DNA from 3 places in the Mesorhizobium sp. B2-5-3 genome. Region 3 is predicted to be linked to each of the others. Evidence: riboswitches for the same ligand, from Rfam matches in the RefSeq annotation. Region 3 holds a riboswitch; each other region holds the start of a gene.

Evidence for each region. A riboswitch is a leader RNA that binds a small molecule or an ion and turns the genes downstream of it on or off. The one in region 3 is predicted to bind cobalamin.
Region 1: another riboswitch for cobalamin. It lies ahead of FJ867_RS07630 (ABC transporter ATP-binding protein); the one in region 3 lies ahead of bluB (5,6-dimethylbenzimidazole synthase).
Region 2: another riboswitch for cobalamin. It lies ahead of FJ867_RS11540 (CbtB domain-containing protein); the one in region 3 lies ahead of bluB (5,6-dimethylbenzimidazole synthase).

The regions. Positions count from the first base shown of each region.
Region 1 covers NZ_VFUS01000003.1:43,782-49,068, forward strand. Annotated here, with positions in the region: gene FJ867_RS07620 (Gfo/Idh/MocA family oxidoreductase) at 1-104, opposite strand, end outside; gene FJ867_RS07625 (LacI family DNA-binding transcriptional regulator) at 286-1,311, shown strand; cobalamin riboswitch at 1,374-1,583, shown strand; gene FJ867_RS07630 (ABC transporter ATP-binding protein) at 1,840-2,628, shown strand; gene FJ867_RS07635 (ABC transporter substrate-binding protein) at 2,674-3,621, shown strand; gene FJ867_RS07640 (iron ABC transporter permease) at 3,630-4,649, shown strand; gene FJ867_RS07645 (MarR family winged helix-turn-helix transcriptional regulator) at 4,779-5,258, shown strand; gene FJ867_RS07650 (HlyD family secretion protein) at 5,255-5,287, shown strand, end outside.
Region 2 covers NZ_VFUS01000004.1:250,863-256,149, forward strand. Annotated here, with positions in the region: gene FJ867_RS11530 (MFS transporter) at 1-1,194, shown strand, start outside; gene FJ867_RS11535 (aromatic ring-hydroxylating dioxygenase subunit alpha) at 1,198-2,367, opposite strand; cobalamin riboswitch at 2,502-2,698, shown strand; gene FJ867_RS11540 (CbtB domain-containing protein) at 2,734-2,913, shown strand; gene FJ867_RS11545 (CbtA family protein) at 2,929-3,726, shown strand; gene cobU (bifunctional adenosylcobinamide kinase/adenosylcobinamide-phosphate guanylyltransferase) at 3,719-4,234, shown strand; gene cobO (cob(I)yrinic acid a,c-diamide adenosyltransferase) at 4,236-4,850, shown strand; gene cbiB (adenosylcobinamide-phosphate synthase CbiB) at 5,183-5,287, opposite strand, start outside.
Region 3 covers NZ_VFUS01000008.1:36,205-41,491, forward strand. Annotated here, with positions in the region: gene dxs (1-deoxy-D-xylulose-5-phosphate synthase) at 1-421, opposite strand, end outside; gene FJ867_RS19540 (pirin family protein) at 499-1,419, opposite strand; gene FJ867_RS19545 (DUF2277 domain-containing protein) at 1,460-1,726, opposite strand; gene FJ867_RS19550 (exodeoxyribonuclease VII small subunit) at 1,825-2,076, opposite strand; gene FJ867_RS19555 (histone deacetylase family protein) at 2,080-3,006, opposite strand; cobalamin riboswitch at 3,128-3,308, shown strand; gene bluB (5,6-dimethylbenzimidazole synthase) at 3,357-4,109, shown strand; gene FJ867_RS19565 (TetR/AcrR family transcriptional regulator) at 4,155-4,760, opposite strand; gene FJ867_RS19570 (MFS transporter) at 4,881-5,287, shown strand, end outside.

The DNA of each region.
Region 1 (5,287 bases), on a different contig from region 3:
TCGAGGTCGACGAGACCGACGATCTTGACGGCAGGGGATTGGCTGATGGCCTCGAGCCAGGTTTTGCTCATGGCTCCGCACCCGACCAGGACGACGTGCATCATCCAGCGCTCCTCCGGCCAACCCCTCCTGGCTGGCACCCACGGCAGTCCGTAAATGACTTCCGTAAACGTTTACGATGACACACCCGATGGCATATATTGTCAATCGGATTTGTACCGTCGGCTCTGAAACGCCTTGGCCGCACGACCGGCTGGTGCTAGCCAGAAGCAGGAGGGGGAGGTCTTGGCGTCCAGCATTCACGATCTTGCGCGGCACCTGAACATTTCGATCGGTACAGTCTCGCGCGCGCTTAACGGGCGCGCCGACGTGAACGCCGAGACACGCCAGCGCGTGCTCGAGGCGGCCCGGAAGCTCAATTATTCACCGAACCACTCGGGCAGGAACCTACGCCGCGGCACCACCCATGCCGTGGCTTTCATGCTGCAGCCGCATCCGGGCGACCAGCAGTATGGCGAGCCGTTCTTCATTCCGTTCCTCACCGGACTGCAAGCGACATTGGCCGAGTGCGGGCTGGACCTGATCATCGTCATGGGCGCGCCGGCGGATTATCAACAGGAGCGGCTGCGCCGCGTCGTCGAGACGCGTCGTGCCGATGCCGTCGTACTGGCCTGGACGCGGCGCGAGGACGATCGCATCGACTATCTGAGCAAGGCCGGCTTTCCCTTCGCGACGCTCGGCCGAAGCCGGTCCGGCGACGACAGCTATCCCTCTCTGGATCTGGATTTCGAGAAGGCGGGCGCCGATGCGGTCGACCGGCTGGTTGCGCGTGGCCACCGCCGCATCGCCGCCATCCGGCCGTCGCTTGACCTGAATTTCGGTTATCTGTTTCTGGAGGGTTATTGCAAGGCGCTGCGGCGGCACGGCATCGAAGTCGATCCCGGCCTGATTGTGGACGGTTTTATCAACGAAGCCGGTGGCTACGCGGTGACACCGCAAGTCATGCGGTCGAAGGATCCGCCGACCGCGATTATCTTCAACAACGACTCGATGGCGCTCGGCGGCTGCAAAGCGCTCGCCGAAATGGGGATCAAGCCCGGGCAGGATGTCGCGGTGATCGTCATCGTCGACACGCCGCTCTGCCGTTATTTCTCGCCGGCGCTGACCGGCTTTCGCCCGAGCCTGGATCCGATGGGGCGGCGCCTCGGCGAAATCCTGCTCGCCTCGCTCCCGGCTTTCGCCGGCGCGAAAGGGCCAGAGATCATTCGCGAGGTCTGGCCGCTGGAACTGGTGGCGCGCGATAGCGATTGACCGGATGATTGTATTGTTATAACAGAACATACATCGACCTTGCCTTGACGCTGCCTGCATCCTAGGCTGCGACTCGTGATGGTCCCCGCGCCGCAAGGCGAGGGGTGAAAAGGGAACATGGTGAGGCCCGATTTTCGGGTCGAAGCCTTGGCTGCCCCCGCAACTGTAAGCGGCGAGCAAAATCCGAAAAGCCACTGGCCGGCAAGGCTGGGAAGGCAGGATGGCGCAACGACCCGCGAGCCAGGAGACCTGCCATCTGCATGAGTTGACCGGACGGGGTGTGCCGGGAGGAGACGCGGGGTTCGGTCTTGTCGACCGGTTCAAGCCAGCTTCCTTCCGTCGCCATTTTTGAAAGTGACGGAAGTTGGACGGCTCCATCGATCGCATTCACTGCATTCCCATGCATCGCATCATCGTGTGCACGCTTTGCCGCGATATCGCCACCGAGGTGAATTCAGGCCAGCGTCCGGCAGGATTGGCAGGCAAGACGCTGGCCCGTATTCCGGCAGGCCCTGCAAGGAATTGCCCATGACCGCGCCGCTTCTCGAGGCCCGCGACCTGGCCGCGGCGGCGGATGGCCTGCATCTGGTGCATCCGGTCAGCCTTTCGGTGGCGGCGGGCGACCGTCTCGCCATCATCGGTCCCAACGGCGCCGGCAAGACGACATTGCTGCGCATGCTGTCGGGCATGCTGCGGCCGAGTTCGGGCGAAGTGAAGCTCACCGGACGCCTGCTGGACAGGATTTCGACCGCCGAGCGGGCGCTGCACATCGCCGTCGTCGGCCAGACCGATCAACCGGATCCACGGCTGGCGGTGATCGATTATGTCGAGCTCGGCCGGGTTCCGCATACCGGCCGCAGGCACAGGAGCGAGGAACGCGACATTGTCGTCGAGGCGCTGCGCCGGACCGGGCTGTTGCCGCTGCTTGGCCGCACCATCGGCTCGCTGTCGGGCGGCGAGCGCCAGCGCGCCCAGCTTGCCCGCGCCATCGCGCAGGAGCCGAAGATCCTGTTCCTCGACGAGCCGACCAACCATCTCGACCCGCGGGCGCGCAGCGAGTTGCTCGAACTGGTTGCAGGCCTCGGCATGACCGTGATCGCGGTGCTGCACGATCTGGCACTGGTGACGCCTTTCGCCACCAGAGTCGCGGTGATGAGCCATGGCCGGTTGCATGTGCTGGCGCCGCCACGCGAAGCACTCACCCAGCAGCTGATCCGCGATATCTTCGGTATCGACGTCTTTAGGTTGCGCCACCCGACGGAGGACCGCGAGCTGACGGTGTTCGAGGTTCCGAACCGTGCCGCGCCATCTTCGTGATCGAAGCCATTTCCGGCAGATCCTGTTCAACAAGGAGCAACATCCGTGAAACGCCTTGCCGTGTCTCTTGCCTTCTCCCTGCTCGGCTCTACGGCCTTCGCCTTTCCGGTGACGGTCGACAGCTGCGGCAAGCCGCTGACCTTCGACGCGCCTCCAAAGCGCGCCGTCATTCACGATCTCAACATGGCCGAGATGGCCTTCGCACTGAAGCTGCAGCCGTCGATCGTCGGCCTGACCGGCATCACTGGATGGTACAAGGTCACTCCCGAATTCAAGGCCGAACAGAGCTCGATCCCCGAACTGGCGCCCAAATATCCGACGCTGGAAAACTTGGTCGCTGTCGAGCCCGACTTCTTCTTCGCCGGCTGGTATTACGGCATGAAGCCGGGCGGCGAGGTGACGCCCGATACGCTGGCGCCACACGGCATCAAGACCCTGGTGCTGACGGAAAGCTGTGTCCATCTCGACAAGAACCGGCCTGCCGCTTCGATGGACCTGCTCTATGGCGATGTCGAGAAGCTGGGCAAGATCTTCGGCAAGGAGGCCGAAGCGGATAAGCTCGTCTCCGGCTGGAAGGCGCAGCTCGCCGAAATCGCCGCAAAGGTCGGCGACCGCAGGGGAACGCGCGTCTTCCTCTATGATTCCGGCGAGGACAAGCCGTTCACATCAGGCAAGTTCGCCCTTCCCAACGCCATGATTTCCGCGGCCGGCGGCGACAACATCATGGCCGACATGGACACCAGCTGGGGCAACACGGATTGGGAGACGGTGGCCTCGCGCAATCCGCAATTCCTCATCCTGCTCGACTATCAGGATGGCGGCGGCTACCGGAAGCTGCTCGATTTCCTGAAAGCGCATCCGGCAATGAAGGAGACAGACGCGGTCAAGAACGAACGCTTCGTGGCGCTTCGCTATGCCGAACTGACACCCGGACCGGCCAACATCGAAGCGATCGGCAAGATCGCCAGGGCGATGCATCCGGAAGCTTTTTAACCGGGAAGATGACTTTGCGGCACAAGGCATTCGTATTGGCCATGATGGCGGCCGCGTTGGCTATGGCCGCGCTCGCGCTGCTATCGATCGCCTATGGTTCGACGATGATCCCGCTGGGCGACGTCGTTGCAGCACTTGGCCATGCGATCGGATTGAAGGGGCATGACGTGTCCGGCCCGGTCGGCAGGATCGTCGTCGACCTCAGATTGCCGCGCACCATCCTGGCCATCTGTCTCGGCGGCGGCCTGGGCGTGGTCGGCGCGCTGTTGCAGACAGTGACGCGCAACGATCTTGCCGATCCGTTCCTGTTCGGCCTCTCGTCGGGAGCCGCCGCCGGCGCTGTCTCCGTCATCACCGTCTTCGGCGACAGTTTCGGGATCTGGACGCTACCGATCGCCGCGTTCACCGGAGGTATTCTGGCGGCTTGCGTTGTGCTTTTGCTGGTTGCGCGGGTGAGGGGACAAGGCCCCGAACGGCTGATCCTCGCCGGACTTGCGGTCTCCTTCATGTTCATCGCATTGACCAATTACCTGGTCTTTGCCGGTGACCAGCGCGCCGCCCATTCGGTGCTGTTCTGGACGATGGGCGGGCTCGGCGTGGCGCGGTGGGACAATATCTGGCTGGGTGCGCTTGGGGCCGGCACGATTGCGGCGTACGGGCTGTGGAATCATCGCCGGCTGGACGCTTTCCTGGCCGGCGAAAATGCCGCCGAAAGTCTTGGCGTGCCGGTGGCGCGAATGCGACGGACGACGTTTCTGGTCGCCGCTTTTTCGACCGCGATCCTGGTTTCGGTCGCCGGCGTCATCGGCTTCGTCGGCCTCATGATCCCGCATCTGTCGCGGCCGCTGGCTGGTCCGCTGCATCTGCGCCTGATCGTAAGTTGCGCGCTGTTCGGGGCGGTGCTGTTGCTGGCAAGCGACCTTCTGGCGCGCACATTGCTGCCGCCGCAGGAACTGCCGATCGGCATCATCACCAGCTCGCTCGGCGCCTTCTTCGTTGTCACCATGCTGATCCGTAACCGCTTGTGATGGGTGTAGCGGCAGCCGAAAATCATCGGACGCAGCCATGATTGTGCTGCACGGCTGCCATGCACGTTTGCCGGCTTCTGGAACAATGCCGGACTTGAATGATAAGCACGCTTATTATATATGCCACTCATGGTTTCCGAAGGCGTAGACAGATTGGGATTTTTGATCCACGACGTGCAGCGGCTGATGCGAAAGCGCTTCGAAGCGCGCGCCAGCGGCCTTGGCCTGTCCTCGGCGCAATGGCGCCTGATGGTTCGCGTCGCCAAGGAAGCGGGCGTTTCGCAGGCGCGGCTTGCCGAACTGCTCGAAATCGAGCCGATCAGCGTCTCGCGACTGGTCGACCGGATGGAGGAGGGCGGCTGGATCGAGCGCCGCTCCGACGCCGCCGACCGCCGCGTGCGCATGATCTTCCCAACTCCCAAGGCAAGTGCCGCGTATGCGGAGGTCAAGAGCCTCGCCGGCGAAGTCTATGAGGAGTCCCTGACCGGCGTTTCGCCGGACGATCGCCGCGTCCTGATCAGGGCATTGGATGCGATGGCACAGAATCTCGCGGATGGCGATTCGCCGTCCTGCGACAAGGTCAAGAATACGGAAGGCGCAGCAGCATGAACGCGGTAGCCAAGGTCGACGAAAACGCC
Region 2 (5,287 bases), on a different contig from region 3:
ACGCATGTGCGCCATCCGATCTGGCTACCGGCCCTCAAGGCCGCGGATGCCCGCACCTTCGCCTCGCTCTACGCGGTCGAATCCTTCGCTCGCGCCACGGTGTCGAGCGTCATCCCGATACAGGCATACGAGATCCTCCACAACGAGCAGATCGTCTCGATCCTCTACACCATAGTGGCGATGCTCGGCCTGTCGGTGACCCTGTTCATGCCGATGCTGATCCAGCGCTTCGCACGGCGCTGGGTCTACACGGCGGGCGCCTGCCTGCTGGCGATCGGCTCGCTGTTCTTCGTCACGCATACGCGCGCCGGGCAATTGGCCGGCATGCTGTGCCGTGTCATGGGCGCCAGCGCGCTGTCGATCACGCTCAACCTCTACATCATGGACCACATCCGCAAGACCGATTTCATGCAGGCCGAATCGCTGCGCATGGCGTGGTCGATGTTTGCCTGGACGGGTGGGCCGACGCTCGGCATCTTTCTCTACACACGCTTCGGCATCTATGCCGCGCATGGCGCGGGCGCCGTATTCGCCTTGGCCCTGCTGGCGTTGTTCTGGACCTACCGGCTCGGCGACAATCCCTCGATCCGGCCGGGCAAGACGCGCCCGGTCAACCCGCTAGCCAATATCGGCCGCTTCGTCGCGCAGCCGAGGCTGAGGCTGGCCTGGCTGATCGCCTTCGGCCGCTCCTGCTTCTGGACGACATTTTTCGTCTATGGCCCGCTGTTCATGGTCATCACCGGTGAGGGCGAACTTGCCGGCGGCATTCTGGTTTCGGCAGGCAACGCGCTTTTGTTCATGGCGATTTTCTGGGGCAAGGCCGGCAAGCGCTTCGGCGGCCGCAGGACCATGACTTTTGCCTATTTCGCCATGTCGGTGGTGCTGCTGGCGGCGGGTGCCGTCGGCGAAAGCGCGCCGCTCGTCACCGGCGCCTTCCTGCTGTGCGGCGCCTTCTTCACCATCGCGCTCGACGCGCTGGGCTCGACCGCCTTCATGCGCTCGGTCCGCTCTTATGAGCGGGCGCAGATGGCTGCGGTCTACCGCACTTATCTCGACTTTTCCGAACTGACGCCGCCGCTGGTCTACTCGGTGGTGCTGGCCTTTTTCGGACTGGGCTCGGTTTTCGTCACGCTCGGCCTGCTTGCGGCGGTCTGCGGTTATGTCACCTGGCGGTATCTGCCGAAGTCGCTGTGAAGCTTACGGCACAAGCGCAGCATGTCGTTCGCGTACCCAATCGTGGAAGCGGTGGAGGTCGTACTCCTCCGGCATCAGCACGCCGGCCTTATGGCGCATAGAGCGCAGCCCTTTCTGGTTGACCTCGCAGATCGCGGCATCCTCCTCCAGCACCTGGGTGCCGAATCCGACGATGTTGTCGATGTCGGTGGCGGCGAGCGCGTCGGGCGCGAACAGCCATTCGGCGGTCAATTCGGTCTGCTCGGGGCCAAGCGGCACCAGCCGTACGGACCTGACATAGTCGACGTGGCCGACGATGAACATCGAGGGCAGGCTGGTGGCGTAGGTCTGGCCGGCGGCGCGCTCGGCCGGCGTCAGGCCCGAAAAGACCGGCCCATGCGCCCGGCCGTCACGTGACCATGTTTCGGCACCCGCCCGCAGCCTGCCGGAAAATTCCGGCGCGTCATTGTCGGCATGGCGGGTCCATTCGGGGTCGTCATGCCGGCCCATCAGGCCGCGGCCGTAGATCGGCACCAGCCGCGACAGGTCCTTGTGGACGCCGGGGCAATGCAGGCATTCGTTGAAGTTTTCCCAGAAGATCTTCCAGTTGCAGTTCATCACCTTGCGCAGCACATGGCCCGATACCAGCGATTCCAGCGGCCAGTTGCCGAGATCGCCGGAGGCCGGGTCGAAGGATGAGTGCGCCGAGCCGGCGGCATCTTCCGCGAGATTGACGAAGACGAAGCCGCGCCAGACCGACAGCGCGACGCGATAGAGCGGATGGTCCGCCTTGTCGAAACCTTCGGGCAGCGTTTTCGATGGCACGCGCACGAGCTCGCCGCGCAGCGAATAGGACCATGCGTGGTAGGGGCAGGTGATCAGCCGCGCCTTCAGCCGCCCCTCGCGTTCCTGGCAAAGCTGCGATCCGCGATGCCGGCAGGTGTTGTGGAAGGCGCGCAGTTCGCCGGTATCGTCACGCAGCACGACGATCTCCTGGCTGCCGACACGGAAGGTGCGGAAAGCCAGCGGTTGGGCGAGATCAGCTTCACGGCAGACGAGCAGCCAGTTCCTGTACCAGATGGCGTCGAGGTCGCGCTGGTAGGCCGCCGCATCCCAATAGGCCGAGGACGGCAATGTCGGCTCGGCCCGGGTGAGGCCGTTATAGGGGGCGTGCTGGCTCTGGACGGGCTGCATGGCTGGCCTCCTGTGAGGATGGCAGCCGACACCCGGCCACGGAAATTGTCAATTGCAGCGGAGCAAGCGGCCGGACGGCGCTAAAGCGCTTGTCGCCGTCGGAATTTGGTTTGCCGGATGCGGCGATTTTCCCTATAGTCACCTTCGTCGTCGGTTCCGATTGGAGCCAAGAGGGAATGCGGTGCGGGCAGATTTGTTGCCCAATGCCGTGGCTGCCCCCGCAACTGTGTGCGGTAGTCCTCTCCATATGCCACTGAAGATTTTCTTCGGGAAGGTGGGGAAGGGCGCTGATCCGCGAGCCAGGAGACCTGCCGGCGACAGGAAACTGACTTCGATGCCCTCGGGTGGAGGGTGAAAGGACAAGACATGAATACCGCTTCCGTCTCCCTCGGCGCCTCCATCTCCTCGCAGTCGCGCCTCCTGCAGCTCGCGCTCGCGGCGCTGCTCGGCGTTTTCGTCGTAGGCTTTGTCGGTTTCTCGCATATCGACGCGGTCCACAATGCCGCGCACGACTATCGCCACTCGATGGCGTTTCCCTGCCACTGATAGGGATTTGACATCATGAACCTGTTTCGCAACGTCGTGTTCATCGCGGCGATCGCAGGGCTCGTGGCCGGTGTCGTTCTCGCCTGCATGCAGGCCTATGCCACCGTGCCGTTGATCCTGAAGGCGGAAGTCTACGAACAGGCCGGCGGCGGCCACCACCACGACCATACCGCACCGGCCCCGACCGACAACAACGCCATGAACTCTGCCGCCCCGGCGGGCAATGCCATGAGCTCCGCCGCGCCGGCAGCCGCTGAAGCTGTTCCGGCTGAAGAGGAAGGCTGGGCGCCGGCCGACGGCTTCGAGCGCTTCGCCTTCAGCGTGCTTGCCAACATCGTCACCGGCATCGGCTTCGCGCTGGTCCTGGTCGCGGTTTCGGAATTCGCCGGCGGCATCGGCAACTTGCGCCAGGGCGTGTTCTGGGGACTGGCCGGCTTTGCCGTGTTCACGCTGGCGCCGGGCCTCGGCCTGCCGCCGGAACTGCCGGCCATGCCTGCCGCCGAGCTTCTGCCACGCCAGATCTGGTGGACGGCGACGGTGGCGGCGACGGCGATCGGCCTTGCCCTGATCGCCTTCCGCAAATCACTGCCGCTGGCGATTCTGGGCGTGGTGTTGATCGTCGCGCCGCATATTGTCGGCGCGCCGCAGCCGGACAGTTTCGAGACGCCGATTCCGGAAGGCCTGCACCATCAGTTCGTGGTGGCGGTAACCGTGACCAATCTGGTGTTCTGGCTCGTGCTCGGCGCTGTCGTCGGCGTGGTGCGCGGACGCTTCACCGGCAGCGCGACGAGCCTGCGCGACAGCTTTGCCTGATCGCGGAAGACTGACCTTCATCATCGGCGGTGCGCGCTCCGGCAAGAGCGCGCACGCCGAAACGCTGATGACGGCCTTGCCTTCGCCATGGACCTACATCGCCACGGCGCAAGCCTATGACGACGAGATGCGGCAGCGCATCGCGTTGCACCGGTCGCGGCGCGGCGAGGGCTGGACGACCATCGATGCACCGCTTGGCCTTGTCGGTGCACTCGAGGCCCTACCGGAGGACCAGCCGGTCCTTGTCGACTGCCTGACGCTCTGGCTGACCAATCACATGCTGGCCGATCATGATGTAGAGGCCGAATGTCGGCGGCTGGCTGACATGCTGTCGCGGCCGCGCGGACCCTGGTTCGTGGTATCCAACGAGGTCGGGCAAGGCATCGTGCCCGACAATGCGCTGGGGCGCCGGTTCCGCGACGCCGCCGGCCGGCTCAACCAGCAGGTCGCGGCGATTGCCGAGACCGTGCTTTTGATGGTGGCGGGGCTGCCGCTCAAGGTGAAGTGACATGACCGACATCGACGAAAAGGACGAAGAGCGCCACCGCGCCAAGATGGCCAAGCGCAAGGCGGTCCAAGACGCCGAGGTGGCGAGCAAGACGGTCGAAAAGGGGCTGCTGATCGTCAACACCGGTCCCGGCAAAGGCAAGACCACGGCTGCCTTTGGCCTGGCGTTGCGCATGCTCGGCTATGACAAGCGCGTCGGCGTCGTCCAGTTCATCAAGGGCAAATGGCATACGGGTGAGAAGGAGGCCTTCGCCGCCTTCGGCGACCGCGTCGTGTGGCACGCGATGGGCGAGGGGTTCACCTGGGAGACACAGGATCTGAAGCGCGACATCGCGGCGGCCGAGGCCGCCTGGGCCAAGGCGCTGGAGCTGATGGCCGATCCGTCGATCAGTCTCGTCGTGCTCGACGAACTCAACATCGCGCTGCGCTACGAGTATCTCGATCTGGACAAGGTGGTTGTCGCGCTGAAAGCGCGCCGCGAGGGCCTGCATGTCGTCGTCACCGGTCGCAACGCCAAGCCGGCGCTGGTCGAGGCGGCCGACCTGGTGACCGAGATGGGGCTGACCAAGCACCATTTCGCGGCGGGCGTGAAGGCGCAGCAGGGGGTGGAGTTTTGAGAGCTGTTGTCCCCTTTTGTGGATGAGCATTCAAGTCTGGTCGCCAAACGCTTCCAGCAGGGCTCACTTCCTTTCCCTCCGGAGGGGGGAAAGGTGGCGCTGCGAAGCAGCGACGGATTGGGGGAAGGCGGTTATCGAACGCGCGGTCCGCAGACAGGCAGGCGCAACCCGGCGGGTGCGAGAAACGCGACTGCCGAGCTCGTCGACCCCCACTCCGTCTCGGCTCGCCGAGCCACCTCTCCCCCGATCGACGGGGGAGAGGAAAGGCGCGAACCTGTTGCAGCCCGGCTCCCTTCCTCCCCTTCGGGAGAGAACTCACGGGGGGGGTGAGATCATGCCAGAATGACGATCGCCGAAACCACGCCGAACAGCGCGATCAACAGGCAGTCGGCGACGCGGTAGAGTTTCAGCGCCCGCCTTATGTCGATGCTGTCGGC
Region 3 (5,287 bases):
CCATGCCGAGGCCGGCCGATATCGACGTCGAGGAGTGGGCGGCGCCAAACGGATCGTATTCGCTCTCGGTGCGGCGGGTGAAGCCGGAGAGGCCGCCCTCCTGCCGCAGGGTGCGGATGCGATCGCGGCGCCCGGTCAGGATCTTGTGCGGATAGGCCTGGTGGCCGACATCCCAGATCAACCGGTCATCGGGGGTATTGAAGACATAGTGCAGCGCCACGGTCAGTTCGACCACGCCAAGCCCGGCGCCGAGATGACCGCCGGTGCTCGACACCGCGTCGATCAGTTCGAGGCGAAGCTCTGATGCCAGTTGCGGCAATTCGCTTTCGGAAAGCGTGCGCAGCTCGGCCGGGATACGGACCTTGTCGAGAAGCGGCGTATGCGGCGTTGCGTTCACGGGTAGGCCCAAGCTTCTGTTCATGCGCGGGATAGGCCGCCGGCAGGCGAAAGTAAATGCCTGCCAAATGACGCGAAAGGCACGCCCCGTCGTCGACTTCCTCAGCCTTCCGGCAGTGGAATGAACTCTTCCTCATCGCCGGGAACGATGTCGAAGCGGCCGGTCTTCCATTCTTGCTTGGCCTGTTCGATGCGCTCCTTGGAGGACGAGACAAAATTCCACCAGATGTAGCGCTTCGAGCCCAGCGAGGCACCGCCGAAAAGCATGAAATGGGCACCAGCCTGTGAGGATACGACGATCTCGTCGCCGGGTCGGAACACCAGAAGCCGTTCCGCCGGAAACACGTCGCCGGAAATCGAGACCTCGCCTTCCAGCGTATAGATGGCGCGTTCTTCCGCGTCGGCAGGGATTTTCACGCTGGCGCCGGGCGCCAGCCTGAGGTCGGCGTAGAGCGTCTCGGAATCGGCCCGCACCGGGGAACGCAGCCCCTGGAAATCGCCTATGACGATGCGGCCACTGACGCCTTCCGCGTCGATGTCGGGAAGCCGCGCGACAGCGGTGTTTTCGAAAACCGGCGCCACTTCCTCCTTGCCGTCCGGCAGCGCCAACCATGTCTGCAGCCCCGAGATCGACATCGGCGCGCCGCGCAGTTCTTCCGGCGTGCGCTCCGAATGGACGATGCCGCGGCCGGCGGTCATCAGGTTCACGTCACCCGGCTCGATCACCATCTCGGTGCCGAGCGAATCGCGATGCCTGATCCTGCCGTCGAACAGGTAGGTGACCGTCGACAGGCCGATATGAGGATGCGGCCGGACATCGAGCGCCTGACCGGCACGAAGGATGGCCGGGCCCATGCGGTCGAAGAAGATGAAGGGACCGACCAGCCGCCTTTTGGCGGTCGGCAAGGCGCGGCGAACCTGAAAACCGCCAATGTCCTTGGCGTTCGGAATGACCATCAATTCGATTTGGTCGCTGGCAAAGGCATCGCCGGCTTCAGGGTCCTTCCCGGGAAAGAAGCTCATGAACTCTCCTTGTCAGCGGCCGATGGCTGCTTTGGCCAGATCAGGCAAAGCGGATCGCCGCCTTCGCCCGCAGCTTGGCCGCAACCTCCTCGCGATTGCGCGGATGCTGGTTGGTTTCAAGCGAATCGAGAAGCTCGCGCGCCGACGCCGCGATGGCCTCGACGGCATGGTCGAATGCGTGCTGGTTCTGCTTCGAAGGCCGCGTCGTTCCGCTCAGCTTGCGAACGAATTGAAGGGCTGCATCGCGCACCTCGTCGTTGGTCGCCGGCGGATCAAAATTGAACAGGGTCTTGATGTTTCTGCACATCGCTTCCGTATCTCCTCTTGTCCTGGAGCCGTTTCAATCGGGACGCGTTCTATCCTCAATCATGATCGTGTCAAAAACCAGAGAGACGGCTGCGTGCCTCAATCCGCGTCCAGCGGCTCCGTCCCGACCGGCTTGCCGTCGCGGGACAGCCTGATCTTCTCCACCTTGTCCTCGGCCGCCTTGAGCAGCCGGTCGCAATGCACCTTCAGCGCCTCGCCGCGCTCGTAGATCCTGATCGACTGGTCGAGCGGCACATCGCCACGCTCCAGATCATCGACGATCTTCTCCAGCGCGTCGAGAGCCTGTTCGAAGCTCATCGCCTTGACGTCTTCGTTGGTTTCACCAGCCATCATTCATCCTTTCATCAGTCGCCCGACATGGGCGGCGACCGAAAATGCCAATCCTTGCAGATCGTAGCCGCCCTCGAGCAGGCTGACGAGCCGGTTGCCGCTGTGGCGCGCCGCGCGCTGCATGAGTTGGCCGGTCGCCCAGTCGAAATCATCCTCGGTCAGGTTGATCTCGGCCAGCGGGTCGCGATGATGCGCATCGAAGCCGGCCGAAATAATGATCAGGTCGGGTGCAAAATTGTCGAGCGAGGGCAGCACGCGCGACAGGAAGGCATCGCGGAACGCCTCGCTGCCGGTCTGCGGCGCAAGCGGCGCGTTGACGATGTTGCCGGCGCCGGTTTCGTTCTTTGCTCCGGTGCCGGGGTAGAGCGGCATCTGGTGCGTCGAGCAATAAAGCACGGACGGATCGTCCCAGAAAACATCCTGCGTGCCGTTGCCGTGATGCACGTCCCAGTCGACGATGGCGACGCGTTCGATATCGTGTTTGCGCTGTGCATAACGTGCGGCGATGGCCGCCGTGTTGAACAGGCAGAAGCCCATCGCCGTCGCTTTCTCCGCATGATGGCCGGGCGGCCGGGCGGCGACGAAAACGTTGTCTGCCCTGCCGGCAAAGACGTCGTCGACGGCGGCGTTGGCGGCTCCGATCGCGGTGATCGCCGCTTGCCAGCTCTTCGGGCTGGCCGTTGTGTCAGCATCGATGCGGGCGATGCCCGTATCGGGAATGGCGGCGCGTACCCGCTCGACGAAATCCTCGGGATGCGCGTAGAGAATGGTGGCCTCATCGCCTTCCGGCGCCTCGAGGCGGTCGAGCGCGGCAAAAGCCTCGTCGTCGAGCACGCGCTCAATGGCGCGCAAGCGGTCCGGCCGCTCCGGATGGCCGGGTGGCGTGATGTGCTCGAGGAAGATCGGATGGGTGTAGAGACGAGTGGCCATGCTCCCTATCTAGTGCCCTGGCGCGGCGATGGCCATGCGTTGCGGCCTGATGGTTGGGGAAAATCGCGCTTGCGTCCGTTCGCGTCGCCGCGGGGATTGGCGGCGCAGGGGCTTCGTCGTAAAGTCCCGGCCACTGCCTGGTGCCCGCCGCGAGCGGGAGAATCGGGAACACGGTTTGATACCGTGGCGTGCCCAACGCTGTAAGGGGGACCGCGCCGGTAAATGCCACTGTCGATGACGGGAAGGCGCCGGATGCGGGTTGATCCCGAGCCAGAAGACCGGCCTGGCAGGCATCGTCATCCGCATGGTCAGGCGGACGGCAGTTGATTGCAATCGCAAGGGGACAAGCGATGCCGGACAATATGACCATCCCCGTGGGTGACGGATTCGACCAGATGGCGCGCGATGCGGTCTACCGCGCCATGTTCACGCGGCGCGATGTCCGCAGCCATTTTACATCAGAGGCCGTCGACGACGAGGTCTTGGCGCGGCTGCTGCTTGCCGCCCATCACGCGCCATCGGTCGGCTTCATGCAGCCATGGAATTTCATCGTCATTCGTGGCACCGAACGACGGGAACAGGTGCGCGACCTGTTCCTCGCGGCGCGCGAGCAGGAATTGCCGGCGATCGAGGAAGAGCGGCGGGCGCTCTACCGCAAGCTCAAGCTGGAAGGCATCTGCGAAAGCGCGCTCAATATCTGTATCACCTGCGACCGCCGACGCTCACAGGGTTCGCCGCTGGGACGCTGGCACAATCCCGAGATGGATCTCTACAGCACGGTCTGCGCGGTGCAGAATTTCTGGCTGGCGGCGCGCGCCGAAGGCGTCGGCGTTGGCTGGGTCAGCATTATCGAGGCGCAGGCGTTGAAAGGCCTTCTGTCGATTCCCGAGCACGTGACGCCGGTGGCCTATCTCTGTGTCGGCCGTGTCTCGGAGTTCGCGCCGAAACCGGACCTCGAAACACATGGCTGGGGGCGGCGGCTGCCGCTGCCCGAGCTGATCATGAGCGAGACGTTTTGCGGACAGGGCGAAGTTCCGCTCAAATCAACGATCGCACGCCTCAAGGCGGCAACATGCGAAACGTCTGACAAACCCTTGATTTGATTGCCGATACGGCATGCGCAGCGCGCTGCCGGCGGCCTGCCGTCGTCAGGCGGCTCCGGCATCCTTCCTCAACAATCCTTCGAGCAGTTGCTTGAATGCCGCCACCACGGTCTTCGACGTCGCTTCCGGGTCGTTCGAATTGGCGATCCGCTGCGCCGCCTGGCTGCTCGCCCCGTTGATCAGCCGTGCCGCGGTCTCGGGGTCTACGCCCGGGACAACCACCCCGCCGCCCTGCAGCGTCGTCAGGTGATCGGTCATCGACGCGACGCAGGCATTGGCGTTCGGCCATTGCGCGGGATCCCCCAGCACGGCCGGACCGTCCCGAAACATGATGCGCTGGATTTCCGGCTCCAGCGCCATTTCGATGTAGCTCGTGCATTCGTCGACGAAGCTTTGCCAGCGGGTCGGTGCTTTCGCTGCAACCTCATTCACCCGTGCCGCCATCTCGGCGTCTATCTCGGCGATAACCGCCTGCAAAAGCCCCTTCTTGTCCCCGAAATGATGATAGAGCGCACCGCGCGTCAGCCCTGCCGATGCGGTGAAATCATCCATCGATGCCTCGGCATAACCGATCGTTCCGAACGCATGCCGGGCCGCGGCAATCAATTTGGCGCGCGTTTCGGCGATCATTTCCCTGCGGGGCTTGTGCATCTCTTCTGGCCTTATCTACATACGTCACGTATGCCAATTGACATACGCGACGTATGATCTATTTAGTATTCATACGCATCGTATGTAATTTCCGAATCGCCTTTTGTCGAGGAACGGACCATGCAGAACCCCTATTCCGAGATTTTTCGAGCCCCTGGCGCCAAGGGCTTTGCCGCTGCAGGCTTCATGGCGCGCCTGCCGATCGCCATGGCGCCGATCGGCATCGTGGCGATGCTGTCGCAGACGCGTGGCGAATACTGGCTGGCGGGTGCCGTCTCGGCGACATTCGCGCTGGCCAACGCTTTCCTGGCGCCGCAGATCTCCAGGCTGGTCGACCGCCTCGGCCAGACATGGATCGTCGTGCCCACCACCATCATCTCCGTGCTGGCATTCCTGCTGCTGATTGCGTCGGCCAACCAGGATTGGCCGGTATGGACAATGTTCGTGTCGGCGCTGCTGGCAGCGGCCATGCCCAGCATGCCGGCAATGGTGCGCGCGCGCTGGACCGAGCTTTTTCGCGGCCGGCC